3 regions of the Micrococcus sp. iso_26 genome follow, and region 1 is predicted to be linked to each of the others. Evidence: predicted binding sites of a transcription regulator. Region 1 holds the regulator's gene; each other region holds the start of a gene.
What was found. Region 1 encodes LexA, which represses DNA repair genes until DNA is damaged. Its sites were predicted from a motif close to TCGAACANNTGTTCGA; they were not measured.

Region 1 (5,765 bases):
AGGTCGAGTACCGCCAGCTGCGCCTGGAGCGCGTGGTGCTGGCGGGGGTCTGGACCGAGGGGTCCGCGGAGGACGCGGAGAACTCCCTGCGGGAGCTCGCCGCGCTCGCCGAGACCGCGGGCTCGGAGGTGCTCGACGGCGTCATCCAGCGCCGCGCCACCCCGGACCCGGCCACATTCCTCGGCAAGGGCAAGGCGCAGGAGCTCGCCGAGATCGTGGCGCTCTCCGGCGCGGACACCGTGGTGGTGGACTCCGAGCTCGCCCCGTCTCAGCGCCGCGCGCTGGAGGATGTGGTGCGGGTGAAGGTGATCGACCGGACCGCGCTGATCCTGGACATCTTCGCCCAGCACGCGAGTTCGCGTGAGGGCCGCGCCCAGGTCGAGCTCGCGCAGCTCGAGTACCTGCTGCCGCGCCTGCGCGGCTGGGGCGAGTCCATGTCCCGGCAGGCCGGCGGCCGTGCCGCCGCCGGCGAGGGCATCGGCTCCCGTGGCCCCGGCGAGACCAAGATCGAGCTGGACCGCCGCCGCATCCGCACCCGCATGGCGAAGCTGCGTCGGGACATCGCCGGGATGAAGCCGGCCCGCGAGGCCAAGCGCGCCAACCGTCGTCGCAACCGGGTGCCGTCCGTGGCGATCGCCGGGTACACCAACGCCGGGAAGTCCTCCCTGCTCAACCGCCTCACCCACGCCGGGGTGCTCGTGGAGAACGCCCTGTTCGCCACGCTGGACCCCACCGTGCGCAAGGCCATGACGCCGGACGGCATCGGCTACACCCTCTCGGACACGGTCGGCTTCGTGCGGAACCTGCCCACGCAGCTGGTCGAGGCGTTCCGCTCCACCCTCGAGGAGGTCGCGGACGCGGACGTCATCCTGCACGTCGTGGACGGCTCGCACCCGGACCCCGAGGGCCAGATCGCCGCGGTGCGCTCCGTGTTCGCGGAGGTGGACGCGCACCGGATCCCCGAGATCATCGTGCTGAACAAGGCGGACGCCGCGGACCCGGCCGTCATCGCCCGGATCCGGGCCAAGGAGCCCCACGCCGTGGTGGTCTCCGCGCGCACCGGCGAGGGCATCGACGAGCTCGAGCGCGCCATCGCGGCCACCATCCCGCGGCCTGACGTGCGGCTCGAACTGCTGATCCCGTTCACCCGGGGTGAGCTGGTCTCCCGCCTCCACTCGGCGGACGCGGAGATCCTGGCCGAGGGCTACGAGGAGGGCGGCACCCGCCTGTCCGTGCTGGTCCGTGAGGACATCGCGCCGGACTTCGCCGAGTTCGTCGTGGAGGCGGACGCGTCGTGAGCGACCGGGCGAAGGAAGCCGGGGCGGGCGGCGCGCAGCCACGCACGGAGCACGAGCGCGAGGCGCTGCGCCTCCTGGACGCCGCGGTGCAGGCCACCGGCGGCCAGCACCGCGCGGGTCAGCGGGAGATGGTGCTGCAGGTGGCGCGCGCCCTCGAGTCGCGCCGCCACCTGCTCGTGCAGGCCGGCACCGGCACCGGCAAGTCCCTGGCCTACCTGATCCCCGCGATCCAGCACGCGATGACGCAGGAGGACCCCGTCGTCGTCGCCACGGCCACGCTCGCCCTGCAGGCCCAGATCATGAAGCGGGACGCCCCCCGGCTGGTCGAGGCGCTCAAGGACGAGCTGCCTCGCGAGCCCGTCGTCGCCCTGGTCAAGGGCCGCTCCAACTACCTCTGTCGCCACAAGGTGGACGGCGGCTACCCCGGGGATGAGGGCGAGGAGGCCCTCTTCACGGTCGCCGACGACGGCGGGGTGATCGGCTCCGCCACGGACGGCGCCGCCGGGCCCTCCTCCCTGTTGGGCAAGGAGGTCATGTACCTGCGGGCGTGGGCGGACCAGACCGAGACCGGGGACCGCGACGACCTCGAGGTCCCCGTCACCGACCGCGCGTGGCGGCAGGTCTCCGTCACCGCGGTCGACTGCCTCGGCGCGTCCCGCTGCCCCCAGGCCGAGGAGTGCTTCTCCGAGCGTGCCCGCGCGGACGCGGCGGACGCGGACGTCGTGGTCACCAACCACGCGATGCTCGCCATCAGCGCCTTCGAGGGCCTCGCGGTGCTGCCGGCGTACTCGGCCGTCGTCGTGGACGAGGCCCACGAGCTGCAGGACCGGGTGACCGGTGCGGTCACCGGGCAGCTGTCCGGGTCGATCGTGCACGGCGCGGCCACCTCGCTGCGCCGCCACACCACCGTGGCCGTGGAGGACCTGATCGAGGCCGGGGCGGCCCTGGACCGCGCGTTCACGGACACTCCGTCCGGTCTGATCGCCGCGGGCCCGGACGAGGTCCAGGAGCAGGCCCTCACCGGCGTCCTCACGGCCGCGCGCCAGTGCCTGTCCGACCTCGGCCAGGACAAGGACAAGGAGGCCGACGCCGACGGCGGACGGCAGATGGCGCGCTCGCGGATCCTCGAGGTCCTCGAGGTGGTGGAGCGCATGCTCGCGGCCCGGCCCGAGGCCGACTTCCCCGAGGTGCTGTGGGCCACCCGCCCCGGCCACTTCGAGCCCGGCGTGGGCTGGCAGCCGGGGGACGAGACCGACCCGCCCCAGCTCTACGTGGCCCCGCTCTCGGTGGCCGGCAAGCTGCGGGAGGGCCTGTTCGGCAAGGCGACGACGGTGCTCACCTCCGCCACGCTCACCGTGGGCTCGGGGGAGCGCCGGTTCGACTCGGTGGCCGGCGACGTGGGCCTGGCCGGCCCGGACGCCCCGAAGTTCGAGGCCCTCGACGTCGGCAGCCCCTTCGACTACTCGCGTCAGGGGGTGCTCTACGTGGCCCGGCACCTGCCCCGGCCCGGCCGGACGGCCTCGCCCGAGTCCCTGGATGAGCTCGAGGCGCTCCTGAGGGCGTCGCGGGGCGGGGCCCTCGGCCTGTTCTCCTCGCGCCGGGCGGCCGAGGACGCCGCCGCCGAGATGCGCCGTCGGCTCGGGCCGAAGACCACGATCCTGTGCCAGGGGGACGCGACCCTCTCCGCCCTCGTGCGCCAGTTCTCCGAGGAGCCGGACACGTCCCTGTTCGGGACCATGAGCCTGTGGCAGGGCGTGGACGTGCCGGGGAACTCGCTGCGGCTCGTGGTGATCGACCGCATCCCGTTCCCGCGGCCGGACGACCCGCTCTCCCAGGCCCGCACCCGGGACGTCGCCCGGCACGGCGGCAACGGGTTCATGCGGATCTCCGCCACGCATGCGGCCGTGCGCATGGCCCAGGGCGCCGGGCGCCTCGTGCGCTCCGCGACGGACCGCGGCGTGGTGGCCGTGCTGGACCCCCGCCTGGCCACCGAGCGGTACGGCGGCTACATCACGAGCGCCCTGCCGGACTTCTGGCGCACCACGGACCGCGACGTCGTCCGCGGGGTGCTGGCACGGCTCGCCTCGGGCGATTGACCTCGCTCGGCCTCGGGCCGTCGGCCCGGCCGGAGGGAGCGGGTCAGAGCGAACGCAGGACCGTGACGACCCGCCCCATCACGGTGGCGTGATCGCCGAGGATGGGCTCGTAGGCCGTGTTCTGGGGGAGGAGCCAGGTGTGCCCGTCGCGGCGGCGGAAGGTCTTCACGGTGGCCTCGTCGTCGAGGAGGGCCGCGACGATGTCGCCATTCTCCGCCGTGTCCTGCCGGCGCACCACCACCCAGTCGCCGTCGCAGATCGCGGCGTCCACCATCGAGTCGCCCGTGACGCGCAGCATGAACAGCTCGCCCTCGCCCGTGAGGCGTCGCGGGATCGCCATGACGTCCTCGACCTGCTGCTCAGCCAGGACCGGCCCGCCCGCCGCGATGCGGCCGACCCAGGGGACCGGCACGCTGTCCGCCTCGTCTGCGCCGGTGTGCCACGCGGGGATCGCGGAGACCCGCGACGACGGCGCAGCGGTGGGGGAGGCGGCCTCGCCCAGCGGGGTGCCGTCCACGTCGAGCAGCACCTCGAGGGCACGCGGGCGTCCGGGGTCGCGCCGGATGTAGCCGTGCCGCTCGAGACGGCCCAGCTGGTGCGTGACGGAGGAGAGCGAGGCCAGGCCCGCGGCGTCGCCGATCTCGCGCATGGAGGGCGGGTAGCCGTGGTCGGCGATCGCGTCCCGGATGGTCTGCACGATCCGCCGCTGGCGGTCGGTGAGCGGCGCGCGCGCCGCCGGCTGATCGTCGGTGGTGCTCATGGCTGCCGTCCGTTCTCCCGGGGTGATGGTGGCCGGACTCGTGTTCCGGCGTCCGGCTGCCGTCCGGACGCTTACCGTGTCCGCCCCCGCTGGTTGCCTGTGTCTTGGCGGTCCCGGGGCGTTCCGGGGCGTCCGTGCATGGCCTCGAGCCTAGAGGAGAGCCGCCTCTCCTTCAAAGATATGTTCGATCTCGTCGTGGCATGTCTCGAACACCTGTGCTAGAAAGGCATTCGAACGGATTCGAACACATGTTCGATCACCTGGAGGGCATCCGCCCCGGAGGAGGACACCATGACGCTCACCACCGCCCAGTTCGCCGGCTCGCCCGCGACGGCGCGGCCGCGTCCGGCCACCATCCGTCTGACCCGCCGCGGCCGCCTCGTGCTGCGGGGGATCCCCGTGATCGCCGCGGCCGTGGCCGCCACGCTGGCGGCCGCCTTCTTCCTGGGTGTGCTGCTGTCGCCCGCCGCGGTGTCCGCGGACACCGCGGGGCCCGCCACCCAGTCCGTCACGGTCATGCCCGGGGACAGCCTGTGGACCATCGCCACCACGGTGGCTCCGGAGGCGGACGTCTACGAGGTGATCGCCACGATCGAAGAGCTCAACGGGCTCGAGGGCCGGGCCCCCGCGCCGGGCGAGGAGCTGTTCGTCCCGGCCACGCGGTGACGCACGGCGGGCCTCGCCCTCCACGCTTCCTAGACTGGCGGCCATGACCGACCTCAGCTCTCTGCCCCTGCGTGAGAACCTCCGCGGCCTGAGCCCCTACGGCGCCCCCCAGCTGGACGTGCCGTACATGCTCAACACCAACGAGAACACGCATCCGGTGCCGGAGGAGGTCGCCACCGCCATCGCCGAGCGGGTCGCGGCCGTCGCCGGGGGGCTGAACCGCTACCCGGACCGCGAGTTCACGGGGCTGCGACGTGCGCTCGCCGGCTACCTCGGCCACGGCCTCACGGCGGACCACGTGTGGGCCGGCAACGGCTCCAACGAGATCCTGCAGCAGATCCTCCAGGCCTTCGGCGGCCCCGGGCGGACACTGCTGAGCTTCCTGCCCTCGTACTCCATGTACCCGCTGCTGGCCGGCGGCACGGACACCGTGTTCGTGGACGGCGGCCGTGCCGAAGACCACACCCTCAGCGCCGAGCACGCGGCGGCCATGGTGCGGGAGCACCGTCCGCACGTCGTCTTCCTGGCCTCGCCCAACAACCCGACGGGCACCGCCCTGGACCTGGCGACCATCGAGGCCGTGTACGCCGCGCAGGCGCAGAACGAGGCCGCCGGCGGGCCCGGCGCCATGGTCGTCGTGGACGAGGCCTACGCGGAGTTCGCCCTCGCCGGCACCCGCTCCGCCCTCACCCTCCTGCCCGGCCGTGAGCGGCTGATCGTCACGCGCACCATGTCCAAGGCGTTCGCCCTGGCCGGCGCGCGCCTGGGCTACCTGGCCGCGGACCCCGCCGTCGCCGACGCCCTGCGCCTGGTGCGCCTGCCGTACCACCTCTCCGCGGTCACGCAGGCCACGGCGGAGGCCGCCCTCGATCACGTGGACGCGCTGCTGCGCACCGTGGAGGACATCAAGGCCCAGCGCGACCGCATCGTCTCCACCCTGCGCGG
Region 2 (5,765 bases), 340 kb from region 1:
GGCGTCTGCGTAGAAGTTCGTCTCCGCATTGCGGATCCCGCGTCCGCCGTTGTCCGACCGGATCTCAGGCTCCAGCACGAGGAGCGTGCGGACCTCGTCGATGGAGACGGGCGGGGCGCCGTCTGCTGCTGGGGCTGGCGAACCCGCAGTAACGCATTCCGGCCGGCTGTAATAGGGATCCCTATCTGGGCGAGTTGTGTCGACGAACTGCTCACGTACCCATGCTCCTTCTGGGCAAAAGGCCTCGGTCTGTTCGCGACACGTCCCAAAATCGGAATTGTTTTCTTGATTCGGGAAACAGGCGTCTACAGTGCGCTGCTCGATTCCCGGCTTTTCTCTGGCTCCTGGAGCGGTAACTTCGGATACCGGTTCGGAGGCCGGCTGAGGAGGCTGTGTTCGCGACTGTTTCTTGCACTGCGTTCGAATCCTAAATTCGACGTCTTCTCGCTTGCCACTAATGGGAACATCGGTGCAGGGCTTCGCTCGCTGTGCGTGTGCCGATGGCGCTTGAATCAGCGTTAGGGCAATGCAGGCAGTTGCTATCGCAATCAAAATACGCGAGATGGAAGGCATCATTGAGCATCCTGGTGATTTTGCATCTCATCGATCACCCAGTGGCCCTTGGAGGGTTCGTAGACTACGTCGGCCAGCCAGGTCTCGTCGTGAGTTTCCGCCCCACTGGCAGAGTCGTCTCTAACGCCCTGTGAGTCGAAGACCTCTACAGCGGATGCGTCACGAACAAGAGTAGCGGTGTAGCCAAACTCTGACGGGGTGAGAGTTAACGATTTGATCGAGGTGCGCTCTCCCGTTGACCAGCCACCTTCTTTGTAGTGCTGGGTAGTTGAGTCGGATACGGCTTGGCAAAGCTCGCAGTATTCGCTGTATGTCGAATCAAAATCAGCAGTCTCTCCGGTCTGGTCGGTGTAGTAAATGGCCTCCCAGAAGTAGCGAATCGCCGCCTCGGCGCCCTCCTTGGTCTCTTCCTTCATGGCGGCGGGCATCTTCGGCTTGGGTACGTTCTGAGCGGGACCGTCGGCAGACGCAGGCACGTATTCGCCGGACCCGCTCGTCTTGGCCGCGGGGGATGAGCTGACGCCCGCGGTCTCGCTCGTGCTCGCGGGCGCGGACGTCTCGACGGCGGGCTTGGCGGACGAGGGCGACGTCGTCGACGACTCGGCGGGCTCGGACTGTCCGCCGCAGGCGGTCAGTGTGAGCGCCAAGGCCACGCTGAGCGTGCCCGCCTGGGCGAATCGGTGGCGGCGCAGGGCGCGCCCGGGTGCGGTGAGAGACATTTCCCCTCCAACTGGACGTCCGTCGTGTGTCCGCGCCTCCCGCGCTGATCCCGCAGCGCGGTGCCCGTGGCATGCGAGGCCCGGTTGGTTCGGAGTATACGCAGACGGATTGTGGTCCTGCTCGCATTGTCCACAGGACCGTGCCGGCGCACTTCTTCCGGCCCAAGAGACGATTTTCTCGTGCGTGTGCGCCCCAAGGTCGGGTTTGAGGCCTACGGCCAGGACTCGGCCAGCCGGCCTCACGAAAAGGGCGTTCCCGGCCTCGCCCGTCTCGGGGCGATGCGTCCTTAACGTGTCCGGCGGGCGCCCTACCTTCGCACACATCGCATTCGAACACGTGTTCGAGTACGATCGGGGGTGCGGCCCCACCTTCCCACTTCTTCCCCGCGTCCGGTCCGCCGGACGGGCCGCGCTCCCATCGCCCGACGGCACCCCGTCGTCGGTCCGGTCAGCAGTGCACAGGGAGAGAAGCAGAATGGGAGTCCTCACACAGTCGGTGGCGGTGGAGTGCGGGGCAGACGGTACCCCGCAGGGGCTGCGCTGGAACGGGCGGGACTACGTCCTCGCAGAGCGCCCCGTGCGCTGGTTCGAGCGGCGCCGCTGGTGGGCGGAGGAGGTCCGCGCGGAGAAGGGCCGCGGCGCCGGTCTCGTCGACCACGAGATGTGGCGGCTGCAGGTCCGCCTGGCCCGGGCCGGCGCCGCGCCCCTGCAGACCCTCGACGTCGCCCACCACCTGGACTCCGGCCGGTGGCGGCTCGTGCGCGTCCACGAGCACGCCCAGGACCTGAGGCGGTCGGCATGAGCCAGGCCGCCGCGGCCGGACGCACCGCCGCCCCCTTCGCCCACCTGCACGTCGCCTCCGCGTTCAGCGCCCACTATGGGGTCAGCTGGCCCGAGGACCTCGTGGCCGCCGCCGCGGCCGCGGACATGGACCTGCTGGCCTGCACCGACCGGGACGGGCTCTACGGCATGGCCAAGCACGTGGGCGCCTGCCTGCGCCACGGCATCACCCCGATCGTGGGCGTGGACCTGGCCGTCCGGTGGAGCGAGGACGAGAACGCCGGCCGCGTGGTCGTGCTCGCCCGAGGAGGCTGTCATGGCTCCGGCTACCGCTCCCTGTGCGAGCTCGTCTCCGCCGCCCACGCCCGCACCACCGGGGGAGCGGCAGGCGGCAGCCCGTGGGCCAGCGTCGCCGAGCTCGCCGCCGCGGCGGCCGGCCGGGTCCCCACCACCGCCAACCGAGACAACCCGCCCACCCCCGAGCTGTTCGTCCTCCTCGGCCCGGACTCGGACGTCGGCCGCCACCTGGCCCGCCGCCGGTACGCGGCCGGCCTCGCCGCCCTGCGCCGCTGGAAGGCGGCCCTGCCCGCAGGCAGCCCCCACGCCGACGTCGTCACGCATCTCTCCGCCCCCGGCCGGCGCCTCGACACCGGGCACGCCGTGAAGACCCTCCGCGCCGCCCGCCAGGCCCGTATCCCCGCCGTCCTGACCAACGCCGTGCGCTACGCGGCCCCGGACGGTGCCGCCACCGCGGACGTCCTCGACGCCGTCCGCGCCCTCAGCTCCCTCGACGCCCTCCACGACCTGCAGCCCAACGGGCAGGGCTGGCTCAAGTCCACCGCCGCCATGCACCGCATCGCCCACGAGGTCGCCTCCGCCGCCGACGACCGCCCCGCCCCCCTGCTCGAGGCCACCCGCCGCCTCGCCGAGGCCTGCGCGCTCGACCCCGAGACCGACCTCGGCTGGGGCGTGCCCCGCGTCCCCGAGGCCGCCGTCATCGGCATCGACGGCCCCCCGGAGCACGTGCTGCGCGAGCGCACCCGCACCGGCCTCCTCGCCCGCTACCCCCACCTCCACACCGGGGGAGGCCTCCCCGGCACCAGCCAGGCGGCCCGGGATCTGCAGGACCGCGCCGAACACGAGCTCGGCATCATCACCCGACTCGGCTTCTCCTCCTACTTCCTCACCGTGGCCGCCGTCGTCGACCTCATCGAGGGCATGGGCATCCGCGTGGCCGCCCGCGGCTCCGGCGCCTCCTCCCTCGTCAACCACGCCCTGCGGATCTCCCATGTCGACCCCATGGCCAACGGCCTGATCATGGAGCGCTTCCTCTCCACCGACCGCTCCACCCTCCCGGACATCGACATCGACGTGGAGTCCGCCCGCCGCCACGAGATCTACCACGCCGTCGTCGAGCGCTTCGGCGCCGAGCGCACCACCCTCATGAGCATGCAGAACGCCTACCGGGCCCGCGGCGCCGTCCGCGACGCCGGCCTCGCCCTCGGCATGCCCGAACCCGAGGTGGACGCCATCGCCAAGCAGCTCTGGCGCTTCTCCGCCTCGAACTTCCGCGAGGCCCTCCAGCGCATGCCCGAACTCGGCGGCCTCTCCCGCCGCATCGAGTCCGGCCGCGCCGAGGGCGACCGCCAGCTGGACCTGCTCGTCGACCTCACCGAACGCCTCGACCGCCTGCCCCGCCACATCTCCATGCACCCCTGCGGCGTCATCCTCGGCGACGCCACCCTGCTGCACCGCACCCCCGTCCAGCCCTCCGGCATGGGCCTGCCCATGAGCCAGTTCGACAAGCACGACATGGACCCCATGGGCTTCCTCAAGCTCGACATCCTCGGCGTGCGCATGCAGTCCGCCATCGCCTACACGATCGCCGAGGTCGAACGCACCACGGGCGAGCGCATCGACCTCGAACAGGTGCCCCTCGACGACGACGCCACCTACGCGATGATCCGCACCACCCACACCCTCGGCTGCTTCCAGATCGAGTCCCCGGGCCAGCGCGAACTCGTCGGCAAACTCGCCCCCCGCGAGTTCAACAACCTCACCGTGGACATCTCCCTCTTCCGCCCCGGCCCCATGCAGTCCGACATGGTCCGACCCTTCCTTGAACAGCGGCACGGCTGGGCACCCGCCCACTACCCGCACCCCGACCTGCGGCCCGTCCTCGCCGAGACCCACGGGGTCACCGTCTTCCACGAACAGGTCCTACGCACCATGGACGTCATGACCGGCTGCGGACTGGCCCGCGCCGACGAGCACCGCCGCCTCCTCGGCGGCCCGCAGGAACACCTCGTCGAAGAGGCCTTCCGCACCGGCGCCCTCGCCCGCGGCTACTCCCTCGAAGTCATCGACGAGGTCTGGGCCACCCTCTCCGCCTTCGGCTCCTTCGGCTTCTGCAAGGCCCACGGCGCCGCCTTCGCCGTCCCCACCTACCACTCCGCCTGGCTCAAGACCCACCACCCCGCCGCCTTCATGGCCGCCATCCTCGAACACGACCCCGGCATGTACCCCGCCCGCCTCATGGTCGCCGAGGCCCGCCGCATGGGCATCCCCGTCCTGCCCGTGGACGTCAACGCCTCCTCGCGCCACGTCCACGTCGAGTGGGTCCCCGCCCACCCCGAGGTCGACGACGGCGCCCCCGGCCGCTGGGGCATCCGCCTGCCCCTCACCAGCCTCTCCGGACTCAGCGAAGCCGAGACCGACCGCCTCGACGCCGGCCGTCCCTACCGCTCCCTCGCCGACGTCCGCGACCGCGCCCGCCCCACCGCCGGCAACCTCGAACGCCTCGCCCAGCTCGGCGCCCTCGACTGCCTCCTCCCACCCGGCGGCGCCTCCCGCACCGACCTCGTCCACCACCTCGAACTCCAGCACTCCACCACCCGCGGCACCGCCCCCGGCCGCACCGCCCCGCGCTCGCGGTCCGCCCGTCCACGGCAGGTGGAGGGCCAGCTGGCCCTGGACCTGCCGGACACCGAGCTCACCGCCCTCGCCCCGCTCTTCCCGGACCCGGGCCCGGCCGCCCGGGTCCGCACCGAGCTGGAGCTCACCGCCCTGGACGTCACCGCCCACCTCATGGACTCCCACGCCCCGTACCTGGACGCGCTCGGCGTCACCCGGGCGAAGGACCTGCTCGGGCTGCGCACGCAGTCCCGGGTGCTCGTGGCAGGGGTGCGCGTGGCCACCCAGACCCCGCCCATGCGCAGCGGCAAGCGGGTGGTGTTCCTCTCCGTGGACGACGGCACCGGCTGCGTGGACGCCTCCTTCTTCACCGAGGCCCAGCACGCCTCCGGGGAGATGCTCTTCTCCGCCCGCCTCCTGCTGATCGAGGGCACCGTCCGGCGCACCGGCGACCGGGCCGTGTCCGTCCAGGCCGTGCGCGCCTGGGACCTGCACCGGCCCGAGACGCTCCCGGACCCCGACTACCTGGACGCCACCCGGCAGCAGTGGCGGGACTGGCTCGCGGCGGACCGCCGAGCCGCCGCCGCGCGCCGCAGCGGCCGGGCGGGCACCGGGGCGCAGCCCCTGCCGGACATCCCGCACCACGGCACGGGCGGCTGGCCCGTGAAGGTGCGTACCGACGTCGGGCCGGCCGGCGGGGCCCGCCCCGGCCGCACGGCACCCGATCGGCCCGCTCCGGAGCACACCCCGATCCCGGTGCCCCACCCGGAGACGTGGGAG
Region 3 (5,765 bases), 240 kb from region 1:
TGCTGCGCTGGGCCGCACGGCTCGAGGCGGCCTCGGACCACCCGCTGGCCGCGCCGGTCGTCGCGGCGGGCCGGGACCGCGGCCTGCTGGACGGCCCGCTGGCCACGGATGTGGACGTCGTCCTCGGCCGCGGGCTCACCGGAGAGGTGGACGGCCGCGTCGTCGCCGTGGGCAACGTGGCGATGCTGCGCGAGCGCGGCGTGGATCCGGCCGCGACCGACCGGGTCGAGACCGTCGCGGCCGAGCTCGCGGAGGCGGGCCGGACCCCGGCGGCGGTCGTCGTCGACGGCATCCCGCTCGGCGTCCTCGCCATCGCAGACACCCTCCGGCCCGAGGCCGCGGGCATGATCCGGGCGCTGCACGGGATCGGCGTCCGCGAGGTCGTGATGCTGACCGGCGACCAGCCCGGCGTCGCGCAGGCCGTGGCCCGGCAGGTGGGCGTCGACGACGTGCGGGCGGGCCTGCTGCCCCAGGACAAGCTCGAGGCGATCGAGGCCCTGCAGGCCGAGGGCCGCGTCGTCGCGATGGTCGGTGACGGCGTCAACGACGCCCCGGCCCTGGCGACGGCGGACATCGGCGTGGCCATGGGCGCGGCCGGCTCCGGTGTGGCCATCGAGACCGCGGACATCGCCCTGATGGGCGACCGGCTCGAGCGGCTGCCGCAGGCGCTCGATCTGGCCCGGCGCACGGTGCGGGTGATGCGGCAGAACATCGCGATCTCCCTCGTCACCGTCGCGGCCCTGCTGGCCGGCGTCTTCACCGGCGGCGTCACGATGGCCGTCGGCATGCTCGTGCACGAGGCGTCCGTGCTGCTGGTCATCGTGAACGCGATGCGCCTGCTGCGGCGCCGCGATTAGCCCAGGTCCACGACCTCGAATTCGAGCAGGTCGGCGCCCGTGGCGACCGGCGCCGGGCGGCCGCCCTGCTCGGCGGCGTGAGCGGCGGGCATGCGCCCGTCCCGCCAGCGCCGGAAGTCCTCCTCCGACGCCCACGTCGTGACCACGAAGTAGCGGTCCTCGCCCGCAGTGGGCCGGAGCAGCTGGAAGCCCTCGAATCCCGGCTCCTGGTCCACCGCGTGCTTGCGGGCGGCGAACCGCTTCTCGAGCTCCGGGCCGGCGCCCTCGGGGACGCTGATGGCGTTGATCTTCACGACGGACACGGGGAGGCCTCCTCGTCGGCGGGGGTGCGGCGTCGGGTCGACGCCCTCACCGGCCGACTCTACGCCCGGCTGCGGACCGGGAGTCCGTCGATCGGTTGAGGCCCGGCGGCGTCGTCCCTGCGAAGTTGGAGCCGTGGGACCGGCCGCCGTGGGACCTCGGGCGGTCCCGCTCGCCATCATCGGCGACCTGCACTTGGACCTCACTGACGCGCAGTGGGTGAACAGCCTCTATGCCGTGCTGCTGGCCGCCCTGTTGCTCTCCACCGGCAACCTCGCGGACCGATGGGGTCGCAAGCGGCTCTTCCTCACCGGGTCCGCGCTGATCGCCCCGTATCCGCGCCGCCCTGCGGCACAACACCCCCTTTGTTGCTACCGTTTCGGTGTCCACTTCCACGCAACAGCGGGTGTCCGAGGTCGGTTGCTCCCTTTGGCATCGCACCGCAGATTGGTCGCCATGAACGACATGCACTCGCTGGGCCGACTGATCGCCTCAGCCCAGGAGCGGAACGGCTGGTCCCTCCGCGACCTCGCCGCCCGCGCCGACCGCGCAGGGTACGACATGAGCCACACCAGCTTCGCGCGGCTCAAGTCCACCCCGGTCACCTCGATCAAGGGCGAGAACATCACGATGCTCGCGCTCGTGCTGAAGGTTCCCGTGGCCCACGTGGCCACCGCAGCGCTGGAGTCCATGGGGGTGGAGCTCGACTCGGCTCTTCACCCGTCGGTCCTCGACGACGTTCAGGAATCCCCTGACCTATCGACGTATGACCAGGAGCTGCTCACCGCAGTCCTCCAGGTCATGCTCGACCGACGTAGGACGTACCACCATGATGAGCATGTCCACGCAGACCAGCACCAGGACCGCGAGCGCGGCACGGCCGAGCGCGGGGCAGCGCGCTGCGGTGACGCTGGCGCTGAACAGAAGACCGCCGCGGCCGGCGCGCCGGCCGACTTCGATCTGGCAGCACACGCCGACCTCGAGCCGGCCCGCGACCGGCAGGCCCGGGAGTGGGGCGACGTCGGCGAGGAGAACCAGGACCCCGGCGACGAGGCCGGCGCATGAGCGCCAACACGAACTTCTTCACGTCGCAGCAGCCCGCCGCGGTCTTCAAGCTCAAGGTGCTGGAGGACTACCTCACACCGTGGGCCATGAAGGTTGCTAGCAAGGCCCCTCGGGAGGTGGCCTATGTCGATGGCTACGCCGGCGCGGGGCAGTACGACGACGCGCACAAGGGGTCGCCGCTCTACGCGGTGGACATCGCACGCAAGCTTGCAGCGCAGAACCGCATCATGCACATCCACCTCGTGGAGCGAGATAGGGCTCATGCGGAGACCCTCCGGCACGCGGTCGCCGCGCAGGGGCAGGGGGCCGGTCCCGTCTATCTGCACCACGGCGCCGTGGAGGAGCAGATCGACGCGATCCTCAACGACATCGGCACCCGCCCAGCTCTGTTCTTTCTCGACCCGTTCGGCACGGCCCTGCCGTACGACGTCGTCGCCTCGAAGCTGCTCCTGCGGCCAGCGCGGTCGACCGAGGTCCTCTTGAACTTCAGTCTCTCCACCGTGTGGCGCATCGGAGGGATCGTCCGGAAGGGAGCCTCCGCCTCAAGTGGCGAGACCGTCACCCTCCTCCGCGGTGACCGTTTTCTTGGTGGGCCGTGGTGGCGGGAGGTCTTCGCTGAGGCTCGGCGGCAGGCTGACGTGAGTGGCGACAGCTCCTCCGCCGCTACAGCCGCCTCCTACGTGGCGCGCGAGTACATGCAGCGCATGACCGGAGAGACCGCCCACAACGTCATCTCCGTCCCAATCCGCCGGACCCCGTCTGAGGGGCCGATCTTCACGCTGATGCTCTTCTACCAGCACTTCGCTGCGCCCATGCTCTTCGCTGACGCCGCGGCTCGGGCTCACAGGAAGTGGCGGCAGGTCAACTCCGAGAACTACTACCAGGGACTGCTCGACGACACCCAGGGGTCGCTCTTCGACCTGCAGGAGACGTTCGACCAGCAGGTGGTCGCAGAGCAGACCGACGTCAGAAACCGGGCCATCGCCGCTATCCAGACGAGGCTCTCGTCTCACCTCGGTCAAGGCCAGGCGGTGCGGATCTGCGACGACGTGCCCCACTGGCTAGGCGAACACCTCGGCACGGCAGGCGCCTCAGAGGTACGGCAGGCCATCAAGAATCTCCAGAAGGCCGGGATCACCCAGGGCTACACCAAAGACATGGTGGATGGGCGCGCGGTCATCCTGCCAGCGCGGCGCGGGAGGTAGGCATCTCGTCCCAGGTGCGCCCCTCCAAGAGCCGCCCGTTGGCCTTAGGCGTCCGCCCACCCCACTGCTTGAAGAAGAACGCCACGTCGGCAGACACGCATTGGTCGCGGATGTCCTCCACCCAGGCCTGGTCCATGGGGCGATGGTTCGCACCAGACTCGCCGCCCGCGATGACCCAGTCGATGCCGGCCAAATCCAGATCCCGCAGGGGTCCGATGAGGGGCTCGCAGGAGAGGAACCGGACCGCTGCCGGCACCTCGCGGAGATGGTCGATGCGGCCCGTCACAGTCTCGTCCTCCACGGAGACGCCCATCCACAAGTTGGCCGGCCAGTCGAGGCGATCGGCTAGACGGGCCATCCGCAGTGAGCGCTTCGTCAGCGCCTGATATGTGTGCTGCGGCGTCTCGCGCATGACGTCGAAGATGTCCCGGATGAACCCCAACGGAACTTTGGCGTGGAAGAGATCGCTCATGGAGTTCACGAACACCACGCGCGGGGCCTTCCACGAGCGGGGCTGGCCCAGGGCCTTCGGATGGAGGGTGACGCCAAACCCGGGGCCGGACGTCACCGGGTTCCCATCGTTCTGGTACTTCTCAGCACCCATCGCCTTGAGCCGCTTGGCTAAGGTCAGCGCGTAGCAGTTGTCGCAGCCGGCCGCCACGCGGTCGCAACCGGTCACGGGGTTCCACGTCACCTCGGTCCACTCAATCGCTGAGGTGTTCGCCATCGCGATCGCTCCTTCCCTGGAAGACCTGCTCCAGTCGAACAGATGTTCGACCCTTTGTCACGCAGGCGCGCTCAGTCCACCACAGTCCAGCTCGTGCTCACCCATACCGTGTCCGTCCCCACAACGACGATGGTCGCATGTTCCACCCCTGGCGGGCGCTGCGCACGCTGACGTACGTCGTCGTGGTCTGGGCCCGCCCACACCCGACGGCGCCAGCCGCGACCGATGGCGCGACGGTGATCTGGCTCGACCCCCGCATGACGCAGGCCGAGCGGCGGTGCGCGCTCACCCACGAGCTCGTGCACCTCGAGCACGGCCACCGCGGCTGCCAGCCGCCGGCCGTCGAGCACGCCGTACGCGCGGCCGCGGCCCGGCAGCTGATTACGCTCGAGCAGCTCGCCGACGCCCTGCCTTGGTCCATGAGCCTGGACGAGCTCGCCGACGAACTGTGGGTGACCCCGCTCGTGCTTACCGACCGACTGGCCGGCCTCACCCGGACCGAGCGGGAGCATCTCGCCGCGTTGGCCACCGAGCACTCTGCCTGAGCGCCTGCTAGGCGGGGGCCATCGGCTAGGTCAGAATCAAGGCAACGCGCCGCGCAGGGCGCACCACCAAGGAGGGCGACATGGCGAAGACGACCAAGTACACGGCGGAAGTGTCAGAGGGGCGAGACGAGCTGCTCGACGGCAAGACGATCGCACGCCTACGCACCATCGCAGTGAAGAACCAGCGCGGCGAGACCGTACGGGAGCTCAAGGCCGCGGACAACGACGAGGACGTGCGCGCGAAGCTGCGCGCCGCGGGCTACACCCTCAAGGACTGGGCCGGCGGCACTACGCCCGCCACCCTGGAGCGTGGGCGCAACCCGCTCGTCGCGGGCTGCCTCTGGCCCCTCGTGGCCGTGATGGCACTGCTCGCGTGGGCAATCTTCTCTGCCTTCAGCAACGCCAGCCCTGACGAGCCGGAGGAGTGGGACGCGAAGATTGCCTGCCAGACCCTCGTCAAGGAGAAGCTGCGCGCCCCCAGCACCGCCAAGTTCTCCCGCGAGACGGCATCCGGGGGGCCGAAGGCATGGACAGTGACCGGAGCGGTCGAAGCGGAGAACGCGTTGGGCGGCACGGTTGGGCACCGGTACTCCTGCTCGGTGACCTTTACCGGCGACGACGAGTACCGCGGAACGGCCACCATCACGGACCGCTGATCCCACGTACTACGTCCACCCCCGGGCGTACCGTCCCGACATGACCACCACCACCCAGGCGCCCGCGTGCGCCGGCCACCTGTCCGTTCGTGACCACATGGCGCTGCAGCTGTGGGGGCGGCGGTGGCGGCACGGGGCCGCGCGTGACCGGGCCGCTGAGCATCTGGTCGGGTTGCAGGGCACGGCGCTGGCGATGCGCGTGGCCACGCTCGCCGAGGACCCGGTGGCGATCGCCGCCTACCCGGTGATCACGCGGCGGGCCCGGGAGGCTCGGCAGACCCGCGAGCGCGCGGTACGGGTGCCAGCTGCTTAACGTGTCCGCCCCCTCGGGGAGCGTGGAGGCCGCGAAGGGAAGCGCAAGAGAGGCCCCGTCCAGCAGCCAGCTGGACGGGGCCTCTCGCTGCGCCAGG

Region 2: the regulator LexA is predicted to act here: its motif matches at 1,622-1,637, upstream of AC0VX0_RS04920 (DUF6504 family protein).
Region 3: the regulator LexA is predicted to act here: its motif matches at 4,189-4,204, upstream of AC0VX0_RS04455 (DUF5131 family protein).

What each region holds. Positions count from the first base shown of each region.
Region 1 covers NZ_CM149652.1:719,261-725,025, forward strand. Annotated here, with positions in the region: gene hflX (GTPase HflX) at 1-1,298, shown strand, start outside; gene AC0VX0_RS03330 (ATP-dependent DNA helicase) at 1,295-3,394, shown strand; gene lexA (transcriptional repressor LexA) at 3,438-4,154, opposite strand; gene AC0VX0_RS03340 (LysM peptidoglycan-binding domain-containing protein) at 4,446-4,820, shown strand; gene AC0VX0_RS03345 (histidinol-phosphate transaminase) at 4,864-5,765, shown strand, end outside.
Region 2 covers NZ_CM149652.1:1,055,051-1,060,815, forward strand. Annotated here, with positions in the region: gene AC0VX0_RS04910 (PKD domain-containing protein) at 1-78, opposite strand, end outside; gene AC0VX0_RS04915 (DUF6318 family protein) at 573-1,292, opposite strand; gene AC0VX0_RS04920 (DUF6504 family protein) at 1,768-2,094, shown strand; gene AC0VX0_RS04925 (DNA polymerase III subunit alpha) at 2,091-5,765, shown strand, end outside.
Region 3 covers NZ_CM149652.1:955,980-961,744, forward strand. Annotated here, with positions in the region: gene AC0VX0_RS04435 (heavy metal translocating P-type ATPase) at 1-857, shown strand, start outside; gene AC0VX0_RS04440 (antibiotic biosynthesis monooxygenase family protein) at 854-1,159, opposite strand; gene AC0VX0_RS04445 (hypothetical protein) at 1,308-2,222, shown strand; gene tcmP (three-Cys-motif partner protein TcmP) at 2,219-3,427, shown strand; gene AC0VX0_RS04455 (DUF5131 family protein) at 3,399-4,154, opposite strand; gene AC0VX0_RS04460 (ImmA/IrrE family metallo-endopeptidase) at 4,292-4,699, shown strand; gene AC0VX0_RS04465 (hypothetical protein) at 4,780-5,355, shown strand; gene AC0VX0_RS04470 (DUF3263 domain-containing protein) at 5,396-5,668, shown strand.